3 regions of the Brevibacillus brevis NBRC 100599 genome follow, and region 1 is predicted to be linked to each of the others. Evidence: riboswitches for the same ligand, from Rfam matches in the RefSeq annotation. Region 1 holds a riboswitch; each other region holds the start of a gene.

Region 1 (9,916 bases):
ACGCAAGCCTGGTGCGACAATTTTGGAGAAGGTACTGGTGTACACCACACAGCAATCGGTCGGATGCTCATCCAGTGAGAAAATGGAACGGTACGGAGCTTCCCCATCAAATTGGATCTCTCCATATGGATCGTCTTCCAGGATGAGAATGTTTTGCGCCTTGCATTGACGAAGCAAGCCAAGACGGCGCTCAAGGCTCCATACCTTTCCTGTCGGATTGGCAAAGGTAGGAATGACGTACACCATTTTCGGGCGATACTGGGCAATTTTTTTCGCCAGATCGTCCAAATCCATCCCATTGGCATCACCGTCTACCGGAATCGCTTTGATTCCCCGGAATTGGAACAATTGAACCGCTGCCAAATAAGTAGGGTTTTCGACGAGAACGACATCGCCTTCGTCTAAATATACACGGCACAACAAGTCAACTGCTTGCTGAGAGCCCGTAGTGATGATCATATTATCTGCACCGACGTTCATATGCTTTTGCTTCATGCGGGATGCAATCCACTCACGAAGCGGCAGGTATCCATCGGTCAATCCATACTGAAGAGCTTTTGCTCCTTTTTCAAATGCGCGGTTAAACGCTTCGCGCATCTCTGCGATTGGAAAAGAATCCTCTGCTGGCAGTCCACCTGCGAGCGAGAGCACTTGATTGCCTTGGGTCAGCTTCAAGATTTCCCGGACAGCCGAGGAGGATAGTGCTTCGACAGATTTTGAAAATGAGTACTCCATGTTCCGTTCCCCCTTGATTTTGCTTATCCTTGTTTTATCACTGTCAACTGCGTAAGTCCAATCTTTGCTAGCTATGAGCAGATAGGTTTTGACTATGTCGAGCGGTTGTTCAACCATTAGTCTTCACACACTGCATGCAAAAAACCCCTCTTCGTATGAAACGAAAAGGGGTCCATATGTATCGGCTATATTTTCCTAAGCAATACGGAACATACGTGGTTTCTCTGTTTGTGGAAGGAAAGAGAGGTCGACATGATTAGACGCTTCTTCCATACCGATATCGCTTGCCAACAGCAATGCCTCTTCCTGGAAGGTCGGCGTACAGCTGCCTTCATTCAGCTCACAGAGTCGCTTCAATCGCTTCAGTCTCTCTGCTGACTTCTCTACTCTCATGCATTCGTTCGTCAGCTCACATACGTTGACGTGACGAGCATCAGCGATCATGCTGATATCATTCACATGGACAATCAGCCTTTTGCCTTCTTCCGTAACAAATCCGATCGAGCAAAAATGCGCACCTGACATTTCCAAACGAGTGAGAACAGCATTGGCGTAAACTTCTCCCGTCCGCAAGCGAATCTGGCCTGCTTCAATGGCTCCGCCGATTTTTCGCTCGTTGGCGATCACCGTATACATATCCGTGTAACCGTTAATCTGATAGCGCATGGTACCCTCCCGCTCTCGCTGAGACTAATTATCATTAACAACAATGACATCGTATAATGAAAATCATTATCTGTCAATAATGAGAATGATTTTTATTCTAGAAGAAAAAAGCCACACTCCATCTATACGGTAGTGTGGCCAATTTGCCTCGCTTTTATTTTGTTTTCGTAAATAACCCTAACCGCTCAATCCGCTGGACCGCTTCCGCGAGACGCTCTTCATTGGATAACAAAGCCGCTCTCACATAGCCCTCACCTGTTGGGCCAAAGCCATTTCCTGGCGCTACGACGACATGCGCTTTTTCCAAAAGCAGGTCAGAGAACTCCACCGATGTGAAGCCGCTTGGAACAGGAAGCCAAGCAAAAAACGAACCTTGAGATGGCGGAGCCTGCCAGCCAATCCGATGCAGATTGGAGTACAAGGCATTGCGGCGGCTTTCGTAGACAGCGACGAGATCGCGGACGCACTGTTGCGAATCCGTCATCGCTTTGGCTGCCGCCATCTGTACTGCACCGAACAGACTGACGAAGTAATGGTCCTGAATGAGGTTAATCAGACGAACTAGCTCACGATTACCTACCATGGCACCTACTCGCCAGCCTGCCATGTTGTACGTTTTGGACAGGGTATAAAATTCTACACCCACTTCTTTTGCACCCGGAACCTGCATGAAGCTGACCGGCTTTTTCCCGTCATAACTGATTGCTCCGTAGGCGAAGTCGTGGCAGACGACGATTTCGTGTTTTCGGGCAAAACGAATGGTTTCCTCATAAAACTCGAGTGGTGCGTTAACTGCTGTCGGATTGTTCGGATAGTTGAGAAACATCAGTTTCGCTCGATCCAAATCAGCCTGGGACAGCTGGCTGTAGTCTGGCAAGAAGTCATTTTCCGCCTTCAACGGCATCATAACCATCCGTCCGTTGACAACAGCAACCCCCGACCAATAATCCGGATAGCCTGGGTCTGGAACCAGTGCAACATCGCCTGCGTTCATGAGTACTTGGCAAATCTCTACGAGTCCGGTTTTACTGCCAAACAAAATCGCTACCTCTTCCTCCGGATCGAGGTCCACATCAAATTCTTGCTTATACCAATGAGCTACTGCCTGCTTCAGTTCCACGCGTCCCTGAAAAGGCGGATATTTGTGATGGAGTGGTTGTGCCGCTTGCGCCTGTAATTCTTCAATAATGTGCGGCGGTGTCGGCAAATCGGGATTGCCCTGCCCCAGGTTAATGACGTCATGGCCTTGAGCTATGACCTTGTTTACTTTTGCCACCAGGGTCGCAAAAAACTGGGTAGGGAGTCGATCAATCATATCGGCGGGTTGAATGCGCATCTTTCTTCCATTCCTTTCTTGGGCCAATACAGTAAAACCCCCTTTTTCCATACAGAAAAAGGGGGAGATCAGCTTGGTCACGTCCTTATCTGTCAGGAAAAAAAATCCTGCTGGAATTGGCACAGCATCTGTCCATCACATGGAACAGATCCGCTGCCGGGCTTCATAGGGCCAGTCCCTCCACCTCTCTGAATAAGTCAAACACACGGAATATACTGTTTTTTCGTCTATATCATACTACTTGAGCACGCAAATCGTGTCAAGATGCTTGATTCTGAACCGGCACGTGATGCCTTCTTTTATGAAAAGAGGTGTGGAAGGCGAAAAATGCAACAGACAACAGACACAAGCTTGCCATCACGAACAATAGTCCCTGGGCATGAATCGATTGGAAAATGAAGGCCCCAAGTAGTGGTCCGAGCATCCGCCCAGCTGATCCAGTCCCCGCAATCAGCCCTTGAATGAAGCCTTCTCGTCCCTCTGGCGTAAACTGTGCAGCAACTGCTGGCACCGCTGGCCACACGAGCATTTCGCCCAGCGTCATGATGAACATCCCCGCCACAAAGCCTGCATAAGCCGTTGATTGCGACAAAATCAGCATCGACAAGGCAAAAATATAGGCGCCCAAGAGCATTTGGGCTTTTAGCGTTCGGGCAAAGCGTCGAATGACCCAGGCAATCAATGGCTGACCAAACAGGATCAAGCCGCCGTTCAGCGTCCACAACAGACTGTATTGACGGAGGGAAATGCCCAAGGATTGCATATAGGTTGACAGCACGGTTGTCCATTGTACATAGACAATCCAGCTAATTAATAGCCCCCCGCATAATAGCAGCAAGGCTCCCCATACCACCTTTGGCTCTTGCTGTGGTTGTCGCAGCACATCATCAGTTGCTTGCTCAGGCATGCTTTGTCCAGTCGTCGAGTTTTGGCGTTGTTGTTCCACCATTTTTAACTGACGCGGCAAAATGAGCATGAACATGGCGAGGACGATCACTTGTGAGATAGCATTACCGAAAAACGTCCAAGCAAATGACACACTGGCCAAGAAGCCGCCCAACGCAGAACCGGCAGCTACCCCCACATTGAGCGTGACATAAATCAGATTGATTCCTTTACGTCCTCCGTCCGGCCATAACACGACAGCCAATGCATTCATCACAGGAGAAAGTAATCCATAAAACAGTCCATTCAGCAGAAGCAGCACAACATAAATCGTAAAATCCTCCGTAACACCTAATCCGAGCGAAATCAGGATAACGCCGATGGAACCGACAATGATGGTGCGCATTTTGCCCCAGCGGTCAAACAGCATCCCGCCAACAATACTCCCGATCAAGAATGCGCCTTGGTTTAAAAGCAACAAGAAGCCGGCTACAGTCAGCGGCTTTCCGAGATGGTTATGAATATAAATCGTGACCAGCGGCCAAATACATGCCATTCCGGTAGAAAAAATGACGGCAGCAATCGCCAATAAACGAATGCTGCTCGGATAAGATTCCCACTTTTGCCTCATGGCTTACTTCTCTCCCCGATGGAAATCGCCGCTTTTTCCGCCTGTTTTGGATTGCAGACTGGTCGGACCGATTATCATTTCTTTATCCATGGCTTTGCACATGTCATACACCGTCAAAGCCGCTACGCTTACAGCGGTCAATGCCTCCATCTCGACGCCTGTTTTCCCTGTCGTCTTCACGGTTCCTGTAATCGCAAGCGTCGTTTCGTCCTCAAAAGCAAATTGTATGTCGATGCCAGTCAATGGCAGCGGATGACACATCGGGATGATTTCCCACGTTTTTTTGGCAGCCATGACACCTGCTACCTGCGCTACGGCGAGTACATCGCCCTTTTCGATTCGACCTTCGCGGATACGGGCGAGGGTTTCGGGTTTCATGCTGATTTGGCTCTCGGCTACAGCCACCCGTTTTGTGACGTCCTTCTCGGACACGTCTACCATCCGAGCTCGATTTTGTTCATTAAAATGTGTTAATTGATCAGTCATACGAGTATCGTTCCTCCTCTATCTTCTCCTACCTTACTCCCGCCGCTGGATAAAAGCAATGGGAATGTAGATGGCGTAGTTTCGTTATCTTGCTCATCCACTCCTAAAAACGTACGAAGAACAAGTGAGGGAGGTATACTGTGCGTACACAGCTCAAAGGAGGCGTATGGAAATGGAAACGAAGAAGGATCAGACGGTACGTTGGTCAATACTGAGACATGGGGATTGGAGCATTTATTTGGCTGCAACGGCTTCCGGGCTTTGTTATGTCGGCTCAGTCAACCAGCCTTTTGCTGAATTGGAAGCGTGGGTTGAAAAGCATCGCCCACACAGTGCACTAGTGCAAGACGATCCGTGGCTAAAGCCTTTTGCAACAGAACTTATGGAGTATTTGCAGGGGATGCGCGAGCATTTTTCCATGGATTGCGACCTGTCTGGAACGCCTTTTCAGCTTGCTGTCTGGGAGGCACTGCGCCAAATCCCATACGGTCAAACGGCATCGTACACCGACATTGCGAACATCATTGAAAAGCCCGCTGCTGTTCGTGCCGTCGGTGCCGCAATCGGTGCCAATCCGGTTCTCATTACAGTCCCCTGCCACCGTGTCGTCGGTAAAAATGGTTCACTAACTGGCTATCGCGGAGGACTGCCCATGAAGACAACTCTGCTCAATCTGGAGAAAAAATCAAATCGGGGTGTGAAGCATGGCTAAATCAGTGACAGAAAGGATTGCTGCACTTGACTGGCAATCCATGCAACAGGAGCTGGATGAACAAGGGTATGCTGCTTTTCCTTCCTTAATAAGCGCGGATGCGTGCGAAGAATTAATCGCTATGTACGGACAGGATGAGCTTTTTCGCAATACGATCCAGATGGCGCGGTACCGTTTCGGTGAAGGCGAGTATCGCTATTATCAGGCTCCCCTTCCCTCGCTTTTGCAGGAGCTTCGCGAAGGCTTTTATCCGATGCTTGCGCAGACTGCAAATCGGTGGCTGGAACTGCTTGGTCGCGAAGCTATTTATCCTGCTACCCTCCCTGAATTTTTGGCCCACTGTCACGATCAGGGTCAGCTGCGCTCTACTCCATTAATTTTGAAATACGAAACAGGTGGCTATAATTGCTTGCATCAGGATATGTACGGCGAGGTGTTCTTCCCGTTTCAAGTGGTTTTTGCCTTGAATCAGAAGGAGAAGGACTACAGGGGCGGAGAATTTCTACTGATGGAGCAACGACCGCGCGCGCAGAGCCGGGGACATGTGATAACCTTGGACCAAGGCGCTGGTCTGATTTTCCCGACATCCTACCGTCCTGTGCAGGGTACGCGAGGCTACTATAAAAATACGCTGCGCCACGGTGTCAGCACGATTACCTCAGGAAAGCGCTACAGCCTCGGAATTATTTTTCATGATGCAAAGTGAGGAACGCCCCATATGAAAAGCATCCTTTCCTATAAAGTGCCGAAAACCCTCCTTAATAAAGGAAGCGGATTTCTTGCGGATTACACCCATTCGCTCAATCCGTATACTGGCTGTTCTTTCGCCTGCTCCTATTGCTATGTTCGGCAAATGCCTGTCTCTTTGTTTCGCAACGAGCAATGGGGCACGTGGGTAGATATCAAACAGCAAGCTGCCGATTTATTGCGCAAGGAGCTTTTGCGGGCTAAGAAAAAAGGAAAGGTGACCATCTTCATGTCTTCGAGTACAGACCCATACCAGCCCATCGAACAAACGGAAAAGGTAACGAGGTCTTTACTCGAAGTCATGGTAGAGAATCCACCTGATTTTTTGCTGGTGCAGACTCGAAGTCCCTTGGTTTGGCGGGATGCCGATTTGTTGCTCCTGTTGGGTGATCGCGTCCGCGTCAGCATGACTGTCGAGACCGATTTGGAGGAGATTCGCAGGCACTTTAGCCCACAAGCTCCCCCTATTCAAGCGCGACTCAAAACACTCCAGCGCTTGGCGGAAGCAGGCATCCCTACACAAGCAACGATTGCCCCTGTTTTACCGAGCAGTGAGTCATTCCCGGAGATTTTGCGTCCCCTGGTCACCCGTGTTTGTGTCGACGATTTTTATATGGGAGATGGAAGCGGCGGTAAGCGCACGAAAAGAAACGGCATTCCCGCCCTCTATGAACAGCTTGGACTGGAGCAATGGTACGATCCTTCCGCCTATCGGATCGTCCATGATCGGCTATTACGTGTTTTTCCCCCGGATCAGATTTATTTGAGTCAGGAAGGCTTCGCCCCTTAGCATCAACCCTTGATTGTAACACCCCATTCATTGGCAACTTTGATCGGTTTATGATATCGTCTAGCCTAGAGAGTAGTATCATCCAGGGAAATGAGGAATTGTCTTGACCATTACGATCTTGTTATTTGCCGGACTCGCCGAACGTGCGAATGCCCGGGAAGTACAGTTGACCTTATCTGAAGGTGCTACCGTTAGCGATCTTCTGCAAGCAGTGGAAAAAGAATATCCTGCGCTCTCTGCGCTTTTGGGCAGTTGCTTTGTCTCCATCAACCATGAATATGCAGCGAAAAATCAGGTCATTTCAGCCGACGACGAGATTGCCCTCTTACCTCCAGTAAGCGGCGGAGAAGAAAACCCGCGCTTTGCCATTACCGAGGAGCCTATTTCTGCGGACAAGCTCGTTCGTCTGGTGAGCAACCCGCACGCGGGTGCGATCCTTACTTTTGTCGGAACTGTTCGGGAATTTACCCATGGTCAGCGCACCGTGTATTTGTCCTATGAAGCATATGCGCCTATGGCTGTTGAAAAAATGAAGCAGGTCGCAGCTGAGATCGAGGAACGCTGGCCGGGAGCGCAAGTCGCGATGCACCATCGTATCGGTCATTTGACTGTGGAAGAGATTGCAGTTGTCTGTGCCGTTGCAACAGCGCATCGCAATGAATCGTTTGAAGCAGGCCGCTATGCCATCGAACGACTCAAGCAGATTGTTCCTATTTGGAAAAAAGAAATGTGGGAAGATGGAAGCGAGTGGAAGGGACATCAACAAGGACCGTGGAATCCGCTTGCGATGCCAGAAGGAAAGGTGGAGTAACGCCTTGGATACTCGCTATTCCCGTCAAATATTGTTTCATCCGATCGGGCGCAGTGGACAAGAAAAACTCGGTCAAAGCCGTGTAGCCATTGTCGGCATGGGAGCGCTCGGAACGGTTCTCTCCAATCATATGGTTCGGGCTGGAGTAGGTTTTGTCCGCATCATTGACCGCGACTTCGTCGAGCCGAGCAACCTACAGCGTCAAATGCTCTACGATGAATCCGATGCAGCCGAGCATTTGCCAAAGGCAATCGCCGCCCACGCCAAGCTGACGAAGATCAACTCAGCCGTTACCATCGAACCGATCGTCGCAGACCTCACCGCTTACAATGCGGAGGAATTGCTGGCAGATGTCGATCTCGTTTTGGATGCGACAGATAATTTTCAGGTGAGATACCTCGTGAACGATGTTTGCGTTAAACATAGTATTCCGTGGGTGTACGGTGGCGCTGTGAGTGCGACCGGAACCTTTACCGCGATTCGTCCGGGAATCACACCTTGCTTGCGCTGTCTTTTCCCTGAAGCGCCAAACCCGGGTGAGATGCCTACCTGTGACACGGCTGGCGTCATCGGACCGATCATTCACATCGTCGCCTCCTATCAGGCAACGGAAGCATTCAAACTGTTAGTAGGCGCAATCGATGAGCTCAATCCGAATCTGGAGCACTTTGAGATTTGGCATAACCGCCATCAGCAAATCAAGGTGGTCAATGCCCGCCGAGACGACTGTCCGACATGTGGGGAGAAGCAATTTTCGTTTTTGCAGCCGGATACCCAAGATGGACAAGCCGTTTCGCTTTGCGGTCGAGACACCGTACAAATCTCACCCGCCGCTGCAATGACACTTGATCTGCATGCATTGGCAACTAGACTTTCCCCTTTGGGACAAGTCGAACAAAACAAGTTTTTGCTGCGTTTCCGTGTTGATACGTACACACTCGTTATTTTCCCGGATGGTCGCGTCCTCGTGCAAGGCACAGATGACGTCAGCCTGGCACGTTCGCTTCATGCCAAGTATATCGGCGCGTAACTGGTTTACCCGTAATAAAAATAAGCTGTCCCAGACCGTCACTCGGACGAAGGGGCAGCTTTTTTATGCCGTTTGAATAAAGGTAATCGTAAACGTGGTACCTTTCCCTTCTTCACTCTCAACGACAATCGTAGCATGATGCAAATCGATTATTTTTTTCACGATCGCCAGCCCCAGACCGCTGCCCGAATTGGTTCTGTTCCGCGATGGGTCTGCCTTGAAAAATCTTTCGAAAATGCGCTCCTGATTTTCCTTGGATATCCCGATTCCCGTGTCGGTTATTTTCACGAGCACTTCACCGTTTACCGTCTTCAGCTTTACGCTGATTTTCCCGCCTGCCTCGGTGAATTTGATGCTGTTCCCAAGCAAGTTGGTCCAGACTTGACTCAGCATATCCTCGTCGGCTACGATTTCGACTTTTTCCAGGTCTATGTCCATTTCAATCTCTTTCGCCATCCATTGCGGCTCGCTGGCGAGGATCAGTGCGCGTAGCTGCGTGTCCAACCGATACCGCTTCCGCTCCAAATCATGCTGGATGCCCTCTAGCGCAGTTAGCTTAAGCAGGTTGTCGCTGATCTTGGACAGCCGCTTGCTTTCCGATTCGATAATCTCCAGGTAACGAATGCGCTCTTCTGGGCGAAGTCTTTCATTATGCAGGGCGCGAGCAAACCCGCTAATGGACGTCAAAGGTGATTGAATTTCGTGGGAAACATTGGAGATGAACTCCTGACGTAGCTTCTCCATTTCATTTAATTGTTCCGCGACATGGTTAATGCCGTCCACCAGCTCCCCCCATTCATTCGCCAGCTTGATGTCGAGATTGACTCGAAAATCCCCCATGGCAATTCGTCTGAGCGCATCAATCAATGGTTGAAACCTGCCTCGATGCCTTGACATGGTGAAGAAAGAAATAATTATCCCAACCCCAATAAACAACAGGCAGTTCAAAACGGAATGGATCAACACTTTTACAAGATCATTGAGATGATAGCCCATATAGCTATAAAAGAGAGTGGTAATCCCGTATGCACCTAGCCCGCACAAGGCAAAAACCGCACATATACCCACAACTCCTACGATTTTTTTC
Region 2 (9,916 bases), 2.3 Mb from region 1:
CGAAGTTCGCCATCGAAGGATTGACGCAATCATTGGCAGCCGAATTGCCTGAGGGAATGGCCGCCGTGACGCTTGATCCAGGAGGCAGTATCGATACTGCCATGCTCCGTTCATGCTCGCCAGAAGATGTGGACAGCGCACCAAATCCGGTAGAGTGGAGCCGTGTGGCGGTACCGTACATCATCGGCCTTGGTCCGCAAGACAATGGAAAGTCGCTTACCTGCCCACCCGTGAGAAAAAGAACTAACTGAATATCGTTGCCATTGTTTTATTAGCTGTCGAGAATGCCCTCGACAGATTGAGTTCAACCAAAAAGCCGCTCGTTCCTGTAAAAGGATCAGGCGGCTTTTTTGCAATTGAAATCAGTATTTAGCAACCTCTGCTCGATTTTCCCGATGAAAATAAGCGTGTAACAGACAGAGCAGGACCGAACCCGCAGAGACAAGCGTTGCCAAGAACAAAGTTGGATGAATGCCACCATGGTCATACATGAACCCCATAGCCAGCGGCCCCAAGAGCCTTCCACCAGTTGTAATCGCCCCTACGACCCCCAAATAAAAGGGTGCATTCTCTCCGGTTTTTTCCGATATAAAAGTAGGGATAGTTGGCGAGATGAGCATTTCTCCAAACGTAGTGATAACCATTCCGACAACAAATGCGTAATAACTACCGTGGTAGACAAGCATACACCCAAAACCGACAGCATACGCGATGGCACTGACGACGAGTTGGGCAGACAAGCTCTGATTCAACAGCCGCTTGATCCAGGAAGTGATGGGCTGCCCGGCAAAAATGATAATCCCGTTGATCGTCCACAGCCAGCTATACGAAGACAGCGGCATGCCTTGTTCGGTAATATAAGGAGCAACGCCGGTGTTCCATACCGTATTCGAAAAGAAAATCAATGCTGCGCCCAATGCCATAAACAAGTACAATTGGTAGCGGAATAGCAGGGTAAAGCTGTTTTTTACGTGATGCTTTTGCTGTTCTTCCAGGTTTTCTCCGACCAGCTCCTGATGGGATATATTCTTCATAAAAAGGAAGAAGAACAAGGCAAACAATAAGGTGCTCGTGCTGTTGAACCAAAAAGTAAGCTGGAAGGATAAAGTGGCAATGACGCCAGCCAACGCGGTTCCGATTGCCATCCCCAAATTATTGCCGACGTAGACGATGTTAAATAATTCACGACGCTGCTCCTTCCAGCGGAAACCAATAAATGCCTGAATCGCTGGAAACGACAGGTTGAAGGTAAAACCAAGCCCCATCATGAGAATCAGGTAGGCAGGCCAACTCTGAACGAAAGGAATAGAAAATTGAATAAGACCTTGAAAGATCAATGCGCCGACAATAAGCCGCTTGGCACCTAGTCGATGAAACAACGATCCGCCGATGAATTGGCCGAAGATGCCAGCGAGAGATTGGATCATCAGGACGAATCCGGCTTCCGTCATCGAGCGTTGCAAAATGGTATGTACGTATAAGGTAGTAAGTGGCCACATAAAAGCGCTCCCGGAGGAGTTAATAAAGCTGGCGATGAGGAAGAAAATGGCCTCACGTGGATAGCGATTGAGGAAAACTGACGGTGATATCACGCGAATGCACCCCTTATCAGTAAGGATAAGAACAGTATAGCGAATATTCTAAACTTTGTAAAATGAAATGTTTATAATGTCACAGGTACCCAAATAAAGGCTGCTCCACTTTCCGCAAATTCGAGTATACTAATCAAAGTGGAGAGATGACATCAACTGAGGATAGAGAGAATAAAGGTGGACTTTATGAAAATATGGAAACGAGTGTTGCTTCTTTTGCTTGTCGTGATAGCTACGACAGCTGGATATTACGGATACTCTTTTTATCAATTTGCTCAAAATATTCAAGAGCCCAATATCGCACCGCCTAGTGGTGGGAATTCCACCAAAGCCGCGGAAATACCAGAGTGGGATGGCAAGGAACGTGTCAATATTCTGCTGATGGGAGTAGACCGCAGAGGGATGAAAAATAACGGGCTGCCTCGTTCTGACTCTATGATGCTGGTCAGCATCGATCCTACGGGGAAACGTTATGACATGTTTTCAATTCTGCGTGATACGTATGTAGATATTCCCGGTAGAGGTAGCTCGCGGATCAACTCTGCGATTGTAGAAGGTGGACCTGAGCTGGCAATGGAAACGGTTAGTCAGTTCACTGGACTTCAAGTAGATCGTTACGTCATTACTGACTTTGAAGGTTTCAAGGCTTTGATTGATGCAGTAGGTGGAGTCCAGATCGATGTAGAAAAAAACATGTATTATCATGACCCGACAGACAAAGGTGTCTACGATATTAATCTGAAAAAAGGTCTGCAAAAGCTGAATGGAGACAAAGCTTTGCAATATGTTCGTTTCCGCCATGATGCGACCTCCGATTATACACGGACGGAGCGTCAGCGGAAATTAATGACGGCAGTCGTGGATCAGATGAAAAATGGTACGACGCTGATGCAGCTTCCTACCATTTTGAAGGAAGTAACACCGTATGTTCAAACCAATATTAGCTCAGTGGACATGCTGAAGCTGTCTGCACTCGGATTAAAATTGAATACGTTAGAACCAGGTAACTATCAATTGCCACCAATGGGGATGTTCCGTGAGTCCCACCGTGCAGGTTCAGTTCTGGTTCCGGATGTCGATCAGGTTCAGTCGTTTATCCAAGAAAAAATCGCACCTCCTACCGAAGCATCAGATCAACCTGTGGGAGAAAAGAAAAGCAGCACGCAAAACTAAGCGTGCTGTTTTTTTGTATTTTTTAGGAAAGACTAACCATGATTTTCTAAGTGCTGAGGTGACAGTGTAGATGGATCGGGAGAGTGCACGTAATTGGTTTACACATACAAGCGACTTGGTCACTGAACATATCGATGAACCTGAAGGCCGCGTGCGACTTTTCTATTTATCGACCATGGCAGATGCCAAGGTTGTTTACAGCGAGCTCATCCCGAAGCTGCGCGAGATTTGTTTGGAAGAAAGCGAAATTGCAGTGATTGCTCAGCATCTAGGAGTGTCTAGCAGCAACCGAGTCTTCGATGATGGGGAAGCCATTGAGCGTTTACTCAGCGGCCATATTGTTATTCAAGTAGAGGAATCGTCCTATGGCTTGGCGTTCCCCAGTGATGGCACAGTTGGCAGAAACATTCAAGCGCCGGAAATCGAAACAGTTGTACTCGGCCCACAGATCGCCTTTGTAGAAGAGCTGAATGTGAACATCTGTATCATTCGCAAATATATGTCTACCCCAAGACTGTTCCATGAACGATTGAGCGTGGGGAAAACCATACCGATGAATGTGTCGATGCTGTATTTGAGTGGGACGGCCGATGAGGAAAATGTGAATACGGTACGTCAACGGATTAATGATCTGGAATTAGACACCAGTCTGGATTCCACCATACTGGCTCAGCATATCGCGGACAATGAGAAATCATTATTTCCTACGCTTCAGCAAACAGAGCGTCCAGACCGTGCTATACACGGTTTGCGACAAGGGCAGATTGCCATACTCGTGGAGGGGAGCCCATTCGCTCTGCTCGGGCCTACCACCCTGTTGCAATTTTTTCAGTCACCAGATGACTATTACTTGCGTTGGAGTCTTGCTACCTTCAACAGGCTCATGCGCACCTTTGCCATGATTTTGTCCCTAATCCTCACGCCGATCTATGTGGCAGCCCTGACCTATCATTACGAGATGGTTCCAGCTGACCTCTTGCTTTCGCTCGCGCAATCACGCTCTCGGGTACCGTTCCCGCCGTTGTGGGAGGCCCTTTTGATGGAGCTGATTATTGAGCTTTTGCGGGAAGCGGGAGCGAGACTGCCGACCAAGGTCGGTCAGACGATTGGTATTGTGGGCGGTATTGTTATCGGACAAGCTATCGTTCAGGCCGGATTCACGAGCAATATTTTGATTATTATCGTTGCCCTCGGCGCTTTGTCATCCTTTATCGCGCCTAGCTATATGATCGGTTCTACGATCCGGGTGGTTCGTTTTCCGATGATTTTTCTGGCAGGTGTGCTAGGTGCATTAGGCATTGTGGTCGGATTTAGTTTTTTGGCCAGTCACTTGCTTCGTCAGACCAGCTTGGGGCGTCCGTATATGTATCCGATTTATCCCGTGCGATTTTCAGATTGGAAGGATGGCTTTATACGGGCTCCCTTATCCTCCCTTTCGGAACGTCTCAAGTTTTTTAACCCAAAACGAATATCGCGCTTTGACAGGGATAGAGCCAAAGAGAAGAAAGACATTGACGAGTAAGCGAGGCGGCCATGAAGATCAACATCGATGTAAGTAAGGACAATACGATAACGGCATTTCTTGCAGGGGTTCTTGTGCATGGCACGCAGATAGGGATGGGCATTTTGGGCTTCCAACGAATCATTGCCAAGGAGGCGGGGCATGATGCTTGGATATCTGTCATACTCGCAGCTTTGTTTACTCATCTTACAGTGATGATCATTAACAAGACCTTGCAAAAATACCCTTCAGCCGATATTTACGGAATTCAGGAAGATGTGTTTGGAAAGTGGCTGGGAACAGGCATAAGCATCATTTATTTGACCTATTTTTTTGTGTCAGCTGGAGTCATTTTACGTACCTACATTGAAGTTGTCCAAACCTGGATGTTTCCGAATTTACCAACGTGGGTTCTGTCAGGGATTATCCTGTTTCTAGCGTTTTACACAGTCGTAGGGGGGATAAGAGTCGTAGCAGGCTATGCGTTTTTTTCCTTTATGGTCACGATATGGATGATATTTGAGTTATATTTTCCTTTGAAATTTGCCAGGTGGGAATATTTGTTTCCTGTCATGGACACCAGCTTGGAGAACCTTTTCAATGGAATGATTGCCATGTCTTTGACCAGTGCCGGCTTTGAGATTCTCTACGTTGTCTATCCTTATTTACAAAATAAAGAGAGGGTACACAAAAGTGTACAGTTGGCGGTGTTGGTGACGTATCTGATCTATTTGTTTGTCATGATTGTGGCACTGGTCTTTTTTAGTCAGGGTCAGCTCATGAGAACGATCTGGGCGACACTCAATATGCAAAAGATGGTGTACCTCCCTATTCTGGAAAGGTTTGAACTGGTTGTCATTTCGTTATGGCTTCTCGTGATCTTGCCGAATATTATGCTGTATTTGTGGGCTTCTGCCCGAGGTCTCAAGCGCTTGTTCGGATTCAATCTACGTCATTCGTTGTATTGGATTATACCCGTGATCTATGTAGCCTCCTTGTCGCTGCTTTCCAGACAGCAGATGAGTCGGATGACGACTATTTACTCGCATATAACTCTGTACATTATTTACGTGTACCCCTATTTTTTGTACCTGATGGTCTGGCTGAAGAAACGAAAGCAAAGGGTGAAACCAACCAGCAAAGGAGAGAGTGCCTGATGCTGCCTAAGCGTCTTTTGGCGTTGTGGTGTTCATGTATCCTTGTCCTGGCAGGCTGTTCAGATCGGCAAATTTTTGATGAGACAGGACTTGCCACGGCTGTCGGCTATGATCTGTTAAAGGATGGGGACGTTCGGGGGACAGCAATTATGCCTTCCATTAATCCAGAGGCGAAAGAAAAGATACAGGTTTTTTCAGCCATCGGTGAAACCAGCAAGGGAATTCGGGATCGGATAAATTTACAATCAGATAAAAGAGTATTGGGTGGGCAAATTCGTGTCGCACTCTACAATGAAAAATTGGCAAAGCGTGGACTTGGTAGTATCGTTGACACGTTGTATCGGGATTCCTCTATTTCCAGCAGGGTTTATCTTTGCTTATTTGAAGGCGAAACATATGATATGTTAACGCATCCCTATTCTGAAGAAGGGAATATCGGAATCTATTTATACCGTATGATTGAGCAAAATATTGAAGGGGAAAAAATTCCGTCTTCCACTATGCATGAGTTTTTTCGGTCTTATTATGACAAAGGAATAGACCCGATCATGCCGTTCATTGCAAGAAAGGGAAATGAGCTGCAAATCAAGGGGATCGCATTATTTCGAGGGGAGCGTTATGTAGGGTGGATCACACCCAAGGAAGCCTTTTTAATCAAGCTCATGCATGGAAAATTCCGCATTGGCAGCTACGATACTTCTGTCCCTGCTCATATTTTTGGCGAGATGCCCAAGAATCGCGGAAGTAAAAAAGACCGTGTGCAGCTTGTCTTTGACACGATTTCCAGCCATTCAAAAATCGAGCTGACCCAAGTATCTCCCCCGATCTTTGATATTCACATCCGATTAAATGCGCGGATTTTGGAATTAACCCTCCCGCTGAAGCTAGAGAATGCCAGGTTGATGAAAATCATGGAACATGCACTGGAAGAAGAGCTTGGAAAAGAACTGCAGAAAGTAGTGCATAAATTGCAGGACCTCAATGTCGATCCCGCTGGTTTCGGGATCGTGTATCGCTCAAATAGAAGGGGCAAGGCAAATATGACGCAGGCTGAATGGAGAAAGATGTTCAAAGAAGCGACATTTCGCTTCCACATAAAGTCAACCATCATCCGCAACGGCGTCATGGATTAAAAAACTTTTTCCTGCTATTACTATTGACGTGATATTTTCAAAAAGGATATAATCCGTTTTGTATCATCAAGAAATAGAAAAAACGAACATAATATACGTAGATATCTTTCTTATCAAGAGAGGCGGAGGGACAGGCCCTATGAAGCCCGGCAGCCGGTTCATTTTCGAATGAACGTCGCGGTGCCAATTCCTACAGGATTTTTGGATCTTGTACAGATGAGAAGGGTGGATGCGAACGTATACATTGCGTTGCAGCCCCTTTTTCGTTTGTGAAAAAGGGGTTTTTATATTTTTATCAAGATTATGGTCGGGAGGTGGATGCGTTGATCCAACTGCGTCATTTGCATAAAAGCTATCAAGTACAAGGTAAAACCATCCCAGCGTTAACGGGGATCGACCTTTCCATAGAGCAAGGCGAAATATACGGGATTATCGGACACTCTGGTGCAGGGAAAAGTACGTTGATCCGGTGCATCAATTTGCTAGAGCGCCCAACTTCGGGGGAAGTTATTGTGGACGGCGTCGATTTGACGAAGCTGGATGAAGGGAAGCTGCAAGAAAAGCGCCGCGCAATCGGCATGATTTTTCAGCATTTCAACTTGCTGTCTTCTTCGACGGTCGGCGAAAATGTTGCTTTTCCGCTCAAGCTGGCAAAGCGTTCGAAGGCAGAGATTGATAAGAAAGTAAACGAGCTGCTGAAGCTGGTTGGCTTGGAGGCACATAAGGACAAATATCCGTCTCAGCTGTCTGGCGGACAGAAGCAGCGTGTCGGGATCGCCCGTGCGCTCGCGAATGATCCAAAAGTGCTGCTCTGCGACGAAGCGACATCAGCTCTCGATCCGCAGACGACGAACTCCATTCTGGCACTGCTCTTGGACATCAACCGCAAGCTGGGCTTGACCATTGTGTTGATTACCCACGAGATGCACGTCATTCGCTCCATTTGTGATCGTGTCGGCGTGATTGATGGAGGAAAGATCGTCGAATCGGGTAACGTACTAGATGTATTCCTTCGTCCAAAGCATCCAACGACACAAGAATTCGTGGAGCAAGTAGCCGATTCTACAGAGCTGCGCGAAGCGGTCGAGCACGAAAAGGCTTCGGGGAACCGCACGATTGCTCGTGTCACCTTCCTCGGAGAAAAAACGTACCAGCCAATCCTTTTCCAAACGATGCAAGAGACAGGTACGGTGTTTAGTATTTTGCAGGGAACGATTTCTCGCATGAAAGATACGCCGTATGGTCAGTTAGTGATCGAGCTGGAAGGCGATGTCGCACAGAATCAAAAGACCATCGAGACGCTGCGCCAACGTGGCTTGGAAGTAGAGGTGATATAAATGGACTGGACATTCGAAAATGTGGATTGGGCTGAAATCGGCGAAGGTACGATGGACACGCTCACGATGCTTGGCTTCTCCACTCTGTTTACCGTCCTGATTGGTTTGCCGTTGGGCATCATTTTGTTTTTGACTTCTCGCGGACAGCTTTTGCAAAACCGCACTTTTTATACCATTGCATCATTCGTTGTCAACGTATTGCGCTCGGTACCATTTATCATTCTGATGATCTTGCTGATTCCAGTGACGAAAATGATCGTAGGGACTTCACTCGGCGTACTAGGTGCCATTCCGCCGCTCGTATTTGGTGCCGCTCCGTTTTTCGCACGTTTGGTGGAAACCTCTCTGCGTGAGATTGATAAGGGCGTGATTGAGGCCGCACAATCTATGGGTGCATCCAATTGGCAGATCGTCTGGAATGTCCTTTTGCCAGAGTCTAGATCCGGTTTGATCGCGGGTATTACGATCACGACGGTAACACTGGTCTCCTACACAGCAATGTCTGGGGTAATTGGCGGTGGTGGTTTGGGTGACTTGGCGATCCGATACGGTTATCAGCGTTTCCAAACCGATGTTATGGTTGTGACTGTTGTTATTTTGCTGGTGATGGTACAGATCTTACAGTCGCTGGGGGACCGTCTGGTTCTGAAATTCAGCCGTAAATAGGATCTTTCCATATAGATTGTCAAAAAATAAAACGAAATACATGCAAGGGGGAAATCATTCATGAAAAAGCTAGTCGTATCTGTACTTTCTACTGTATTGGCATTTTCTTTGGCAGCTTGCGGAGGCAAAACCGAAACAGCACCTGCTCCAGCTGAAGGCGGCGCACAAGGCGGAAAACAGGAAGTAACATTGAAGGTAGGCGCTTCTCCCGTTCCACATGCAGCAATCTTGAAGTTCATTCAACCAAAACTGAAAGAACAAGGCGTGAACTTGGTAGTCCAAGAGTTCACTGATTATGTACAACCTAACGTTCAAGTGAACGAGAAACAACTCGACGCAAACTTCTTCCAGCACAAGCCTTACCTGGAAGACTTCAATAAAGGACAAAACATGAACCTGGTGCCAGTAGTGGCTGTACACATCGAGCCATTCGGCGCTTACAGCAAAAAAATTAAATCTGTAGATGAATTAGTTGATGGCGCAACAATCGCGCTGCCAAACGACCCGACAAACAGCGGTCGCGCACTCGCACTCTTGGAGAAAAACGGCTTGATCAAGCTGAAAGAAGGCGCTGGCATCAGCGGTACAGTGAAAGATGTTGTTGAGAACAAGAAAAACCTGAAATTCAAAGAAGTAGAAGCAGCAATGCTGCCACGCGTTCTGGAAGAAGTAGATTTGGCGCTGATCAACACGAACTACGCGCTGGAAGCAAAGCTTGTTCCCACCAAAGACGCTCTGTTTATTGAAGATAAAGATACGCCATACGCAAACTTCTTGGTAGCTCGTCCTGACAACAAGGATTCCGAAGCCATTCAAAAGCTGGCAAAAGAACTGAACTCACCTGAAGTGAAAAAGTTCATTGAAGATGAATACAAAGGCGCGATTATTCCAGCGTTCTAATCTAGAAAAAATTGATCGATCAACAAAAGCCCAACTGGCCGAAAAGCTGGTTGGGTTTTACTTTTGTTTATAATATAGTGAATTTTCATAAAATTAAATGAAATCTATACTAACCCCGTTTTCAACCCAATTCCGGTCGCGTATATTGTGTTTGGAATGGAAAAATACAGATAAGGGGGAATATTCTGATGAAACAAAATCTCAAGTTGTTTCTTGGTGCGATGCTGGTCGCTGGAAGCGTGTTAGCTGGATGCTCCACGAGTACGCCATCGACGACAACCCCTCCAGCAGAGGGAAATGCAGCATCCGCTGAAAAGCCTGCAAATGCAAAGTCGCAGGTATTTCGGGCGAACATTGTGAGTGAGCCATCGACTGCGGACCCTGGTCTTGCGAAGGATGCTACTTCGGGAGCGATCATTCGTGCTACTTTTGATGGCTTGACGCGCTTCGATGCAAA
Region 3 (9,916 bases), 1.3 Mb from region 1:
GCCTGCGTGCTTCTCCACATTGTTCAGGCATTCCTGAACTAACCGGAAGATCGCCGCCTTTACTGAACTGCGCAAAGGAGGCTCCACACCGAATACTACCAGATCGATGGAAGACTGAATTCGCTCTTCGCATGTTTGAATATATTTTTGCAAGGTAGGTACTAGCCCTAAGTCATCTAATGCCATCGGACGCAAATCAAAAATAATACGTCGAACATCCGCCAAGCTCAAGCGTACCATTTCCTTCAGCTCGTGGAGTTCCATTTGCGCTTCCAAAATGCGTTCGTTCTTCAGCATGCGTTCTACTATTTCCGAACGCAGCACGACATTCGCCATCGATTGAGCTGGCCCGTCGTGAATCTCGCGCGCGACACGCTTGCGCTCTTCTTCCTGAGCCTGGATTACCTTTAAGCCCATCAACTGATGCTGCTTAGCCGATTCCAGTGCCTCGCCTATCTTGCTTAAGTCACCCGTCAAGTAACCAAGCACGACGCCCATTTGAGAAACCAGCTTTTCTGCTCGGACGATCGTTTCTTCCAAAGTACGCAGTTGACGCTCCAAATCATTTCTTCTGCGCTTCAAATTGTTTTCCCGCTCGCGGTAAATGGACAGTTCTACCTGAATACGGCTCGCCTCTTCATACGCAACCCGAATGTCTTCCTCCGTGTACATATGAAAATTGCGACTGACCAAGACGAGCTTGTTGCGTGATTTGCGATATGCAAGTTCAAGCGCATCGACTTTTTGAATCACTTTGGAAATCTCTTGTCGAAGTTCATGTAATTCAAACTTCAATGAGTTGCCATGCTGTCTGGCGTTTTCAGCTATATCAAATATTTGGGTTTTACTCGTTTCTACGGTTTCAATCGTTCGTTTGATCACCCCGTCCAGCACGCTGATGTCTATCGCTTTGTTCATGATTGCTCTCCTTCAAACTCATTTTTAGCCTTCGTGAACAACTGTTGGAGGTGCTCTTCTTTTACGTCTCGCAGTCCCATGTCATTGCGTGGAATGGCAAATGGATCTGTTCCCTGTTTTACGAATCCACGATTAGATGTAAACACATAGCGGTAGCCAGCTTCACGAGCTGTCTCCAGTACGATTGGACTTGTGTATCCAAATGGCAACGAGATGACTTCGATCTCTTGCTTCATCCAATCGCTTAAGCTGACGCGAGATATACGAAAATCCACAAAGAGGCGGTCCCTGTACTCTTTTTCGTCCTCTAAACGATGCAAGTCCTTCAGATAGACCGGAGCTGTTTCTGGGCCAAGATCGCCCCACTCATTTCTTTCTTCCTCTTCATGCAGACTGTACGTATGAGACCCGATTGTAACCAGTCCCGATTGAATCATTTCATTAACTTGTTGACGCGTAAGTGGTGGCGTCATATTCTCCCGTTTTCGGTCAGCTACATCTCTTAAGCGCCCCGCAATCGCGAAGTTCACTGAAGGGTAGCCGTATGTACGTAAGATCGGAAATGCTTCTTTGTAGTAACTCTCATACCCGTCGTCAAACGTAATCAAAACAGCATTCTCAGTCGGTAAGGTACCTGTCTCCATAAATCGCAGGAACTCCTCCAGCGAAATCGGATTCAGGCCATTATCATGCAAAAATTTCATGTGTCGGGCAAATTGATCAGGAGCTATGACATACCGCTGATTCGATTGATCCGTGACATGATGGTACGTCAAAACAACAACCTGATTGTTATACCACTTTTTCGTTTGAACCACTGCTTCTTCTGTTGGTGTGACGTTTGGCTCAGCATTTTTTGTCTCACTTATGCTTATAGACGTATCCACTTGGGGAAAAGGTTGCACTTCTTGTTTATTCTTTTTTTCCAGAAAAGATTCGCCTAAGAACCCAATAGCCACTATAAAAAACAAAAAAGTAAGAAACACGATCAGGAAGAGCCTTCTGTTCGGCAAAAAAACCCCTCCTCTACTTCCTCACTAGGAGATTCGACACAGTCATACAAATTCCTGTGCAACAATTGACCCAATAATTGGATGACTCTGCTCCTAAAAGAAAAAGAGCCCAGTAGCAACACCAGGCTCTTTTTATGTCTTTCGAATATTAGAGTTGAGCAGCCTCTTGCTTCAGAACTTCTGCTTTGTCTGTTTGCTCCCAAGGAACATTCAGGTCATTGCGTCCGAAGTGGCCATATGCAGCTGTTTGTTTGTAGATAGGACGACGCAGGTCGAGCTGCTTGATGATACCAGCAGGACGCAGGTCGAAGTGTTTGCGAACCAATTTCACCAGAGCTTCTTCGGAAATGGTACCTGTGCCGAATGTATCGACTGCGATGGAAACTGGTTGTGCTACACCAATTGCGTAAGCAACTTGTACTTCGCATTTGTCTGCGAGGCCAGCAGCCACGATATTTTTCGCTACATAACGAGCCGCGTAAGCACCGGAACGGTCAACTTTCGTCGGATCTTTACCGGAGAACGCGCCACCGCCATGACGAGCATAACCGCCGTAAGTATCTACGATGATTTTGCGGCCAGTCAAGCCGGCATCCCCTTGTGGTCCGCCAATTACGAAACGGCCAGTTGGGTTGATGAAGTATTTGGTTTCAGCGTCCAACAGTTCAGCTGGAACAACTGGTTTGATTACGTGTTCAACCAGATCTTGCTTGATTTGCTCCAAAGTTGTTTCAGGAGCATGTTGGGTAGAAATAACGATTGTATCGATACGAACTGGTTTGTCGCCATCGTACTCAACGGTTACTTGTGTTTTTCCGTCAGGACGGAGGTAAGCAAGTGTTCCGTTTTTACGTACTTCAGTCAGACGACGAGCCAATTGGTGAGACATGCTGATTGGAAGTGGCATCAGTTCAGGTGTTTCATTGCAAGCAAAACCAAACATCAAACCTTGGTCACCAGCACCAATTGCTTCGATCTCAGCATCAGTCATTTTGCCTTCACGTGCTTCCAATGCTTGGTCTACACCAAGTGCAATGTCAGCGGACTGCTCGCCAATTGCAGTAATAACACCGCAAGTGTCAGCGTCAAAACCGAATTTCGCACGGTCATAGCCGATTTCACGAATGGTTTCACGAACGAGCTTTTGGATATCCACATAAGTGTTTGTAGTGATTTCACCTGCTACGAGAACCAAACCAGTAGTTACGGAAGTTTCGCAAGCTACGCGAGCATTTGGATCTTTGGACAGGATCGCATCCAAGATGGAGTCGGAAATTTGGTCACAAATTTTATCCGGATGTCCTTCAGTTACAGATTCGGATGTAAACAGACGACGACCTTTTTGCAAAGCCATGAGAAAATACCTCCTTTGACCTCATACAAATAGTGTGGTAGCCGAGTTAGGATTTTATCTACGTAAACGCAAATAAAAAACCTTTTCCAATTTTTAGGAGGAAAAGGTTTGAGCGTTTTTTGCTTCCTTCATCCTCTTATCGGCCAGAACAGATGTCCGTTCTGCTGGTTAGCACCGCTCTAGCTCGGTTGCCGGGCTTCATAGGGCCAGTCCCTCCGCCTGCTCTGGATAAGAGTATCCATTACGGATAATAGAATAATTGTTTTTTTCAGAGATGTCAATAGGAAAAATTTTACTTATAATTGATAGGCTTTTGAAAGTACCACCACTACCTCGGCGCGAGTTGCTCTTCCATTCGGTTTAAAGGAAGAACCGTACCCATTAACCCAATTTCTCGATGTCAAAGCCTCGATGGCAGGAGAAGCCCAGTGACTCGTTGGCACATCCCGATAATTCGAGGTACCGTGATTATACATCAACACATTACGTGCCCGGGCGATCATTACGGCCATCTCTGCACGCGATATCGGCTGATCCGGCTTCATTTCATTCTTCGGGTACCCTTTCAAAATTCCCAATTGATAAGCTACACCTAGGTTGTGATACGCCCAGTGCCGCTTTGGCATATCCCTGAAGGTCGTTTTTCCTGTATAGGTAGTCGCTACCTTAGAACCGGTCGCACGCATCGATTTAAGCAGCATCGTCGCAAACTCTGCACGGGTCACTGCCTGATTCGGCTTGAACAACGCATCATTAAACCCATTTACAATATCGCGAGAGCTGAGTCTGACGATCTCTGAGCGCGCCCAGTGGTCCGAAATATCGCGATAACCCGCTATCAATTTCTGCTGCGTCACCGTGAGTCGGTACGATTCATATTTGAACGAAGTACCACTATTAAGGCGTACATAATATTTTCCTGGCTGCAAACGCAAACCGATAATATCATTTCCTCGCTTAGACAGCTCCGCTACCTCATTCGTCGAAGCAAGCGCATAGTTCATGTTTCGATCACTATAGAGCGCGAAACGAAAGCCGCTATCGACAGGAATGTACGGCGCTCGGAACGTCACATACGATTCACTATTCACAGTAAATTGGAACCAGTCGGAATCGGTAGCTGTCGGTATCGTGCCTGACATCACTGTCCCACCGCTTAACGGAGACGCTGTTTGATAGGTGTCATTCGGCTCATTAAAATCTTTTTTTACTGGCGTGTATCCCAGATCCAGCTGATATTCGCCATTCACTGCATTGCGATTGTACTCACTCACACGGATGTAATACTTGCCTGGTGACACTTCTTTTTGGACGCGCTCTGTCGGATTGTCTTTTGTTCCATTATCGTAGGTAGGGTCCCAGACAACCATCTTTTTTCCGAGCTCTTGTTTACCGATACTCAGCAATAGATCGACACGCTTGTTATCAGGACTAACAGCGACATCCAAATGCCCGTATTCACGAACATAGTAGGAGAACCAATCCTGATCCCCTTCATCGTGAAAATTGCCTGTTACACTGATTTCGTTGCCTACGAGTGGCCTTGCCGTCTCTTGCGTATCGTTCGGTTCGTTACGGTCCGGATTGATGGTAAACTTACTCGTCAGCACGTAGGTAAAAGCGTTGTTGACCCCTCCGTTACGCATTAACCGGATATTCATATTCCCCGCTTTGACCGGGACAGTAATCGTATCTCCATTCCCAAAGTACTGCGTAATCGGCGGACGATTCTCTGGGTAAAAGGTAGCTGCCATCGCGGAAGAAACACCGGATGTCACTGACGCTGTGAAGCTGACCTTCCCATCGTAAGGGATGTCCATCTTCAGCCAGTCTATCGTGTCTTTTGGTCCTAAATTTCCACGTATCTGAGACTCGATCGGGAACGCTTTTGCCGAGTATGTCTGATTATTCGGCTCTAAAAAGTCATAGGATAAGGACGTTCTAACTGCCTTGTCGACATTTAGCAACCCGTAGCCCGTTTTCCGGTCCCATCCCTTTTCCCCTAAGTCCGTAGCCGTTTGATAAAGCAATTGTCTTACATCAAATGGACTTAGTTTGGGATGACGAGCTAGTATGAGAGCCGCTGCACCCGCTACTTGTGGTGCGGCTGCTGAAGTACCGCTAAAGGAACCGTATCTCCCCCCTAGCTTGGTCGTATAAACATTGAAACCGGGCGCTACCAGGTTAAGCTCAGGTCCCGTATTGCTTTGATACAGCACTTCATTGTTACTCCTTACAGCCCCTACCGCTACCACCGTGGGATAAGCTGCCGGATAAGCCACTCGGCTACTCTCATTGCCACTAGCTGCAATCAGAACCGCTCCGCTTCTTTCCGCTCGTTGCACAGCATTCGCCAGTTCCTTGGAGTAGGACATACTGCTGAGCGACATCACGATGACTTTGGCACCACGATCCAAGGCAGTATTGATACCCTTAGCAAGAGTCTGCACCGTAGTATCTCCATTTTTGGCCAAAACTTTAATCGGCAAAATCTTGGCATTCCACAAGACACCGGATACACCAATGCTGTTATTCCCGCTAGCAGCCAGTACACCAGTTACCTCTGTTCCATGTCCGTTATCGTCTTGGGCCGATCCCCCGGGATTGACCAGATTCACACCCGGCAAAAGGTTATCCTTCAAATCAGGATGCTTATAATCCGCACCAGAGTCTAGCACCGCGATGATAATCTGTTCATTACTATTTACGACTGCCCAAGCCTGTTGAGCTCTAATCTGACTCAAGTGAAGCTGGTTACTTAAATAGTAGTCATTCGAGGCTGGTGGTGCTGCAGCATAAATTGTTTGGTTGTTTGCCATCAATAGTGCGACACTTATCGCAGTCGCTACTGACATGTTCACTGATTTTTTCATGTAAAACAGTCCTTCCTTCTCTCCCCTGCAAAATCAGCAGTCTAAAAGGAATTCAGGTATTTATCTTCTTGTCCTAGCATAGCGGATGAAAAGGGAGACATGCAACCCTGATTAGCCAATATTTGGAACGTTAGAAAAGAACAAAACCCTTTTCACCATGGGCAAAAAGGGTTTTCTCCTTACTGTAACAAACCTTTATTGTCTTCCACTTCAGGTGCTACCTGAGCTTTTTCTTTTTTTCTTTGCTGAGCTTTTGGAATAAAAGCAGTAACTTCCGCCAGATTTACCTCTTCCTTTTTAATGGAGGAGAACGGAATATCAAATACCCATACACGATGGCTATTTGCTTCTACCTTCATGTTTTCCAGGGTAAAGTGTACGCGTGCTACGGTATCGCCATCCTTATCATGAACGATAATCGGCACTTCAGTAAACTCCAGACGTTTTGCCAGACCGTTACGGAAAGCAACGATGACTTTCAGGCCGTTATCTTCACCTGGCTTTATGTCGAGGACTTGCAAATCTACTTCTCCCTCTGCAATCGGAGCCATTTCTGCAGCCTGCTGCATGTATTGCTTCGATTCATCTGCACTCAGACCCAGATTAAAGTTTTGATTCTCTTCTACTTCGTTCTTTTCCGGCTTGATAAAGGCCAGCTTCAATGGAACCTCTTGTTCAGGAATACGGTCGAATTCATCCCAGCGGAACATGAATTCCATTGGACGGCTGGACATTTCCATCACTGGACCAGATGTAATCAGATCAAAAGTCTTTCTCGCGACTTCCTCTCCATCCTCCGTCACCAAAGACAACGGAAGCCTTTGCAGCAAAATGCTGCGGTCAGTCGCATTACGAACGTAGGTAAGAACCAAGAAACCATCATTGGTAACCTGTGTAAAGAAAGGAATGATACCTACTTCGTTACGAACAACCGGAGGCATTTCATCATGCGCGTATTGCAAGAGCTCATGCTCCGCTTCGTCCAATTGATCATCCCACGGACCGTTCAGCACCAAAAACAATTCCTTGGATTCCACACGATTCGCAGATTGCTGCGGATTCTCTAATCCGGATACACCCAAATAAAACTCTCTATGAAGATTCTCATGAATATCTTCGCGTACTTGCTCCAAGCTCTCCTTGGAACCAAACCAATTTTCCAATAACCAACTCATAAGTCAACCTCCTCTTTCCCAACCTCAAAAGTATTGCGCCCTATTCTACCTCAAGCGTCCATCTTTTCAGGTCGGCATCAGGCTTTTTCACTAAATTTGGCGGGAATACAATCATCCATGGACGGCTGTAACCCGGCTTCACATTAATGCTGCTTGCATCGAGTACACCTGTTGCTACCAGATCACCATTAGCATCAGCAATCGTCAGCTTGATTTCATCTGGGCGGTATTCATGGCCCATCCCATTACGGAAGAGCATCGCTGCTACCAAATGTCCTTCCTTTGTCATTCCGATGTCGAATCCAGTAACCTGTACCGTATTAATCGGAATCATTGGCAAAGACTGCGTCAACGCTTCTAAACGATCCTTTTGGCGATCGGTCATGCGGCTTTCCATTTCAGGATCGAGCTCCAGATTACGCGGCCATACATGCGAATTTCTACCAGCCTTCATAACCACTTTCCAGCGGTTAAAGGTGAAGTTTTCATGCAGATAGCTCTCTTCCGGGAACAATACCTCCCACGGACGGCTGGTATGCGGTGGAATTGCGCCCATATCTGACAAATCCACCTTGATCCTTGCAAACGCATTATCATCAAGATAAATCGCTAACCCAACGTTTTTGATCCGCACTGGCTTATTCGTGGAGTTACGGAAGAACATCGCTACCGTCATGCCATTTGGCTGGGGAATCATACTGAAACCCGTTACGCTAATCATGCCTTTACGCATCTCTGGCAATTCTTCTTGCAAAAAGCGAAGCGTATACTTTTTCTCGGAATCCAGCTCGCTCTCCCAAATCGGGCTCAGGGACAATTCCGTACGAATTTTTTCAACTCCACCAACAGACTCTTCCTGTTGCTCGTTGCTTTCCATTTCGACCTCGGTGTTTTTCAATTCAGCGACATCGATAGCAGACTCTTCTTGAATATCTTTTTTCAGATCCTGTTGATCCTTACCTAAAAAATTCTTCATAAAGGAAAACATAGGCTACCTCCTCAAACGTCCGGACACGAACGAAGCTTCTCTTATCATGATAAACTTTTTTGACTAGCCCATGCAAATTTGCTCTCTTGCATTAGGCTCCTTGGGGAACGCTCACTTTCCAACGGGACAAGTCCAGCTCTTCCTTTTGAATGCTCTCGGGTGGGAAAATAAACAGCCACGGCTTGCTCGTATTTGCATTTACAGTCAGGTTTCCTAGTTCAAACAGACCTTCTGCCACTTTATCCCCACTTGCATCATAGAGCGCCAGCGGCAACGTTTCGAAGGACAGCGACTGAGTAGAGCCATTGCGAATCAAAAGCATCACATTCAGAGCACCGATTTCGGTTCTACGAATCTGCACACTCTGTATATTTACTTCTCCCTCTTTTAGAGCGGGGAGGTTCTTCGCTAATTCAATTAAGGACGTTTTTTGTTCATCAGTCAGCGCCTTAATCCAGGATTCTTCCAGCTCCAGCTGCTGTGGAAGGACCATCTTCTTCTGCGCCATCTCAAAGGCAATCTTCCAGTTCACGAGAAGAACTTCAACCTGTAAAAAGTGCTCTCTCGCAAATACAAACGACCACGGTCTTGCAGAACGCGGCGGAATTTCTCCGAGCTCACTCAAATCAAAGGATTGGCGGGTAAACAGCTCCTGATCCCCAAACAGTACCACCAGCGTCATCTCATTCAGGCTGATTGGACGGTCCGTGCTGTTCCGGACGAATGCTACCACTTCAATCCCATCGTCATGCGGAACGAGTGAAGTCCCTGCCAAGGAAATATTTCCTGGTTGCAACGGTTCCAGTTCCTGAGCCATAAAGGAGAGCGAGTATTTCTCTTGCGCCCCCAACTGCTTCTCCCACAATTCATGCAGCGAGAGTGTGGTGATGACGCCAGTTGAATCCTCATGTACCTGTTGCGCTTCCTGATGAGACTGTTCGGTATCAGCAGCGGAAAGGATCGATTCCTCCTGCACCTGCTCCCGCACCTCATTGGTTGTCGGTTTTTTCCCCATTAAATTCTTCAAGAAGGATAACATATCGTCGCTCCCAACTTTTCTCTACATCTATATATAGTAACATTCGTCATCCACTATAGCATAGTGACATCCTTTTGCAACATAGAAAACTTGGCATTCCAAGCAGAAAATAAACGGCTTTTGCAACCTTTTCATTGCCCCATTCGTACTGTTAGTTATGTTAGGATACCCGTACGTAACAGGGGATGTCAAGGAATGGAAGCATAGGCGGTGGGACGAAAATGGAGAACCTGATTTGAGCTCAACCACAAGGACCGTTTCTTAGTCCGTCTATACCGTGCAAACACCTTTGATCGTTCACCGTGTCTCCATCACATATTTAATGAAGAAAAATGTTTTAAGCAATCGTGGCGTTGAAGATTTCATTTTCATGTATAACATTTCCATAATAAGTTAAAGTTTACAACGTTGTTTACTATTGATAAAATGTAAGGGTCTAAACAAATAACTTGGGGAATTTCTTTTTGGCCAACTGTCTTGTGCAGTTGGTTCTTTTTTTGTTCATAGCAAAAGAACCTATCACCAGTGCGATAGGCCCTTGCTTATAAATAAGCTA

What was found. Region 1 has a riboswitch for S-adenosylmethionine ahead of BBR47_RS21010 (pyridoxal phosphate-dependent aminotransferase). Riboswitches for the same ligand answer to the same signal wherever they lie in the genome.
Region 2: linked by a shared signal. The riboswitch ahead of BBR47_RS02595 (methionine ABC transporter ATP-binding protein) and the one ahead of BBR47_RS21010 (pyridoxal phosphate-dependent aminotransferase) in region 1 are both predicted to bind S-adenosylmethionine.
Region 3: linked by a shared signal. The riboswitch ahead of metK (methionine adenosyltransferase) and the one ahead of BBR47_RS21010 (pyridoxal phosphate-dependent aminotransferase) in region 1 are both predicted to bind S-adenosylmethionine.

The regions. Positions count from the first base shown of each region.
Region 1 covers NC_012491.1:4,414,946-4,424,861, forward strand. The annotation lists gene BBR47_RS21000 (PLP-dependent aminotransferase family protein) at 1-735, opposite strand, end outside; gene BBR47_RS21005 (hypothetical protein) at 931-1,401, opposite strand; gene BBR47_RS21010 (pyridoxal phosphate-dependent aminotransferase) at 1,556-2,737, opposite strand; SAM riboswitch class I at 2,820-2,936, opposite strand; gene BBR47_RS21015 (MFS transporter) at 2,997-4,253, opposite strand; gene moaC (cyclic pyranopterin monophosphate synthase MoaC) at 4,257-4,739, opposite strand; gene BBR47_RS21025 (methylated-DNA--[protein]-cysteine S-methyltransferase) at 4,912-5,451, shown strand; gene BBR47_RS21030 (2OG-Fe(II) oxygenase) at 5,444-6,157, shown strand; gene BBR47_RS21035 (SPL family radical SAM protein) at 6,170-6,988, shown strand; gene BBR47_RS21040 (molybdenum cofactor biosynthesis protein) at 7,092-7,799, shown strand; gene BBR47_RS21045 (ThiF family adenylyltransferase) at 7,804-8,829, shown strand; gene BBR47_RS21050 (sensor histidine kinase) at 8,893-9,916, opposite strand, start outside.
Region 2 covers NC_012491.1:465,171-475,086, forward strand. The annotation lists gene BBR47_RS02565 (SDR family oxidoreductase) at 1-251, shown strand, start outside; gene BBR47_RS02570 (MFS transporter) at 363-1,592, opposite strand; gene BBR47_RS02575 (LCP family protein) at 1,779-2,765, shown strand; gene BBR47_RS02580 (spore germination protein) at 2,836-4,287, shown strand; gene BBR47_RS02585 (GerAB/ArcD/ProY family transporter) at 4,299-5,423, shown strand; gene BBR47_RS02590 (Ger(x)C family spore germination protein) at 5,423-6,556, shown strand; SAM riboswitch class I at 6,664-6,779, shown strand; gene BBR47_RS02595 (methionine ABC transporter ATP-binding protein) at 6,880-7,893, shown strand; gene BBR47_RS02600 (methionine ABC transporter permease) at 7,894-8,559, shown strand; gene BBR47_RS02605 (MetQ/NlpA family ABC transporter substrate-binding protein) at 8,620-9,459, shown strand; gene BBR47_RS02610 (peptide ABC transporter substrate-binding protein) at 9,648-9,916, shown strand, end outside.
Region 3 covers NC_012491.1:5,701,111-5,711,026, forward strand. The annotation lists gene BBR47_RS27035 (sensor histidine kinase) at 1-918, opposite strand, end outside; gene BBR47_RS27040 (polysaccharide deacetylase family protein) at 915-1,931, opposite strand; gene metK (methionine adenosyltransferase) at 2,080-3,285, opposite strand; SAM riboswitch class I at 3,419-3,520, opposite strand; gene BBR47_RS27050 (S8 family peptidase) at 3,582-6,158, opposite strand; gene BBR47_RS27055 (SLAP domain-containing protein) at 6,338-7,333, opposite strand; gene BBR47_RS27060 (SLAP domain-containing protein) at 7,374-8,321, opposite strand; gene BBR47_RS27065 (accessory Sec system S-layer assembly protein) at 8,413-9,360, opposite strand.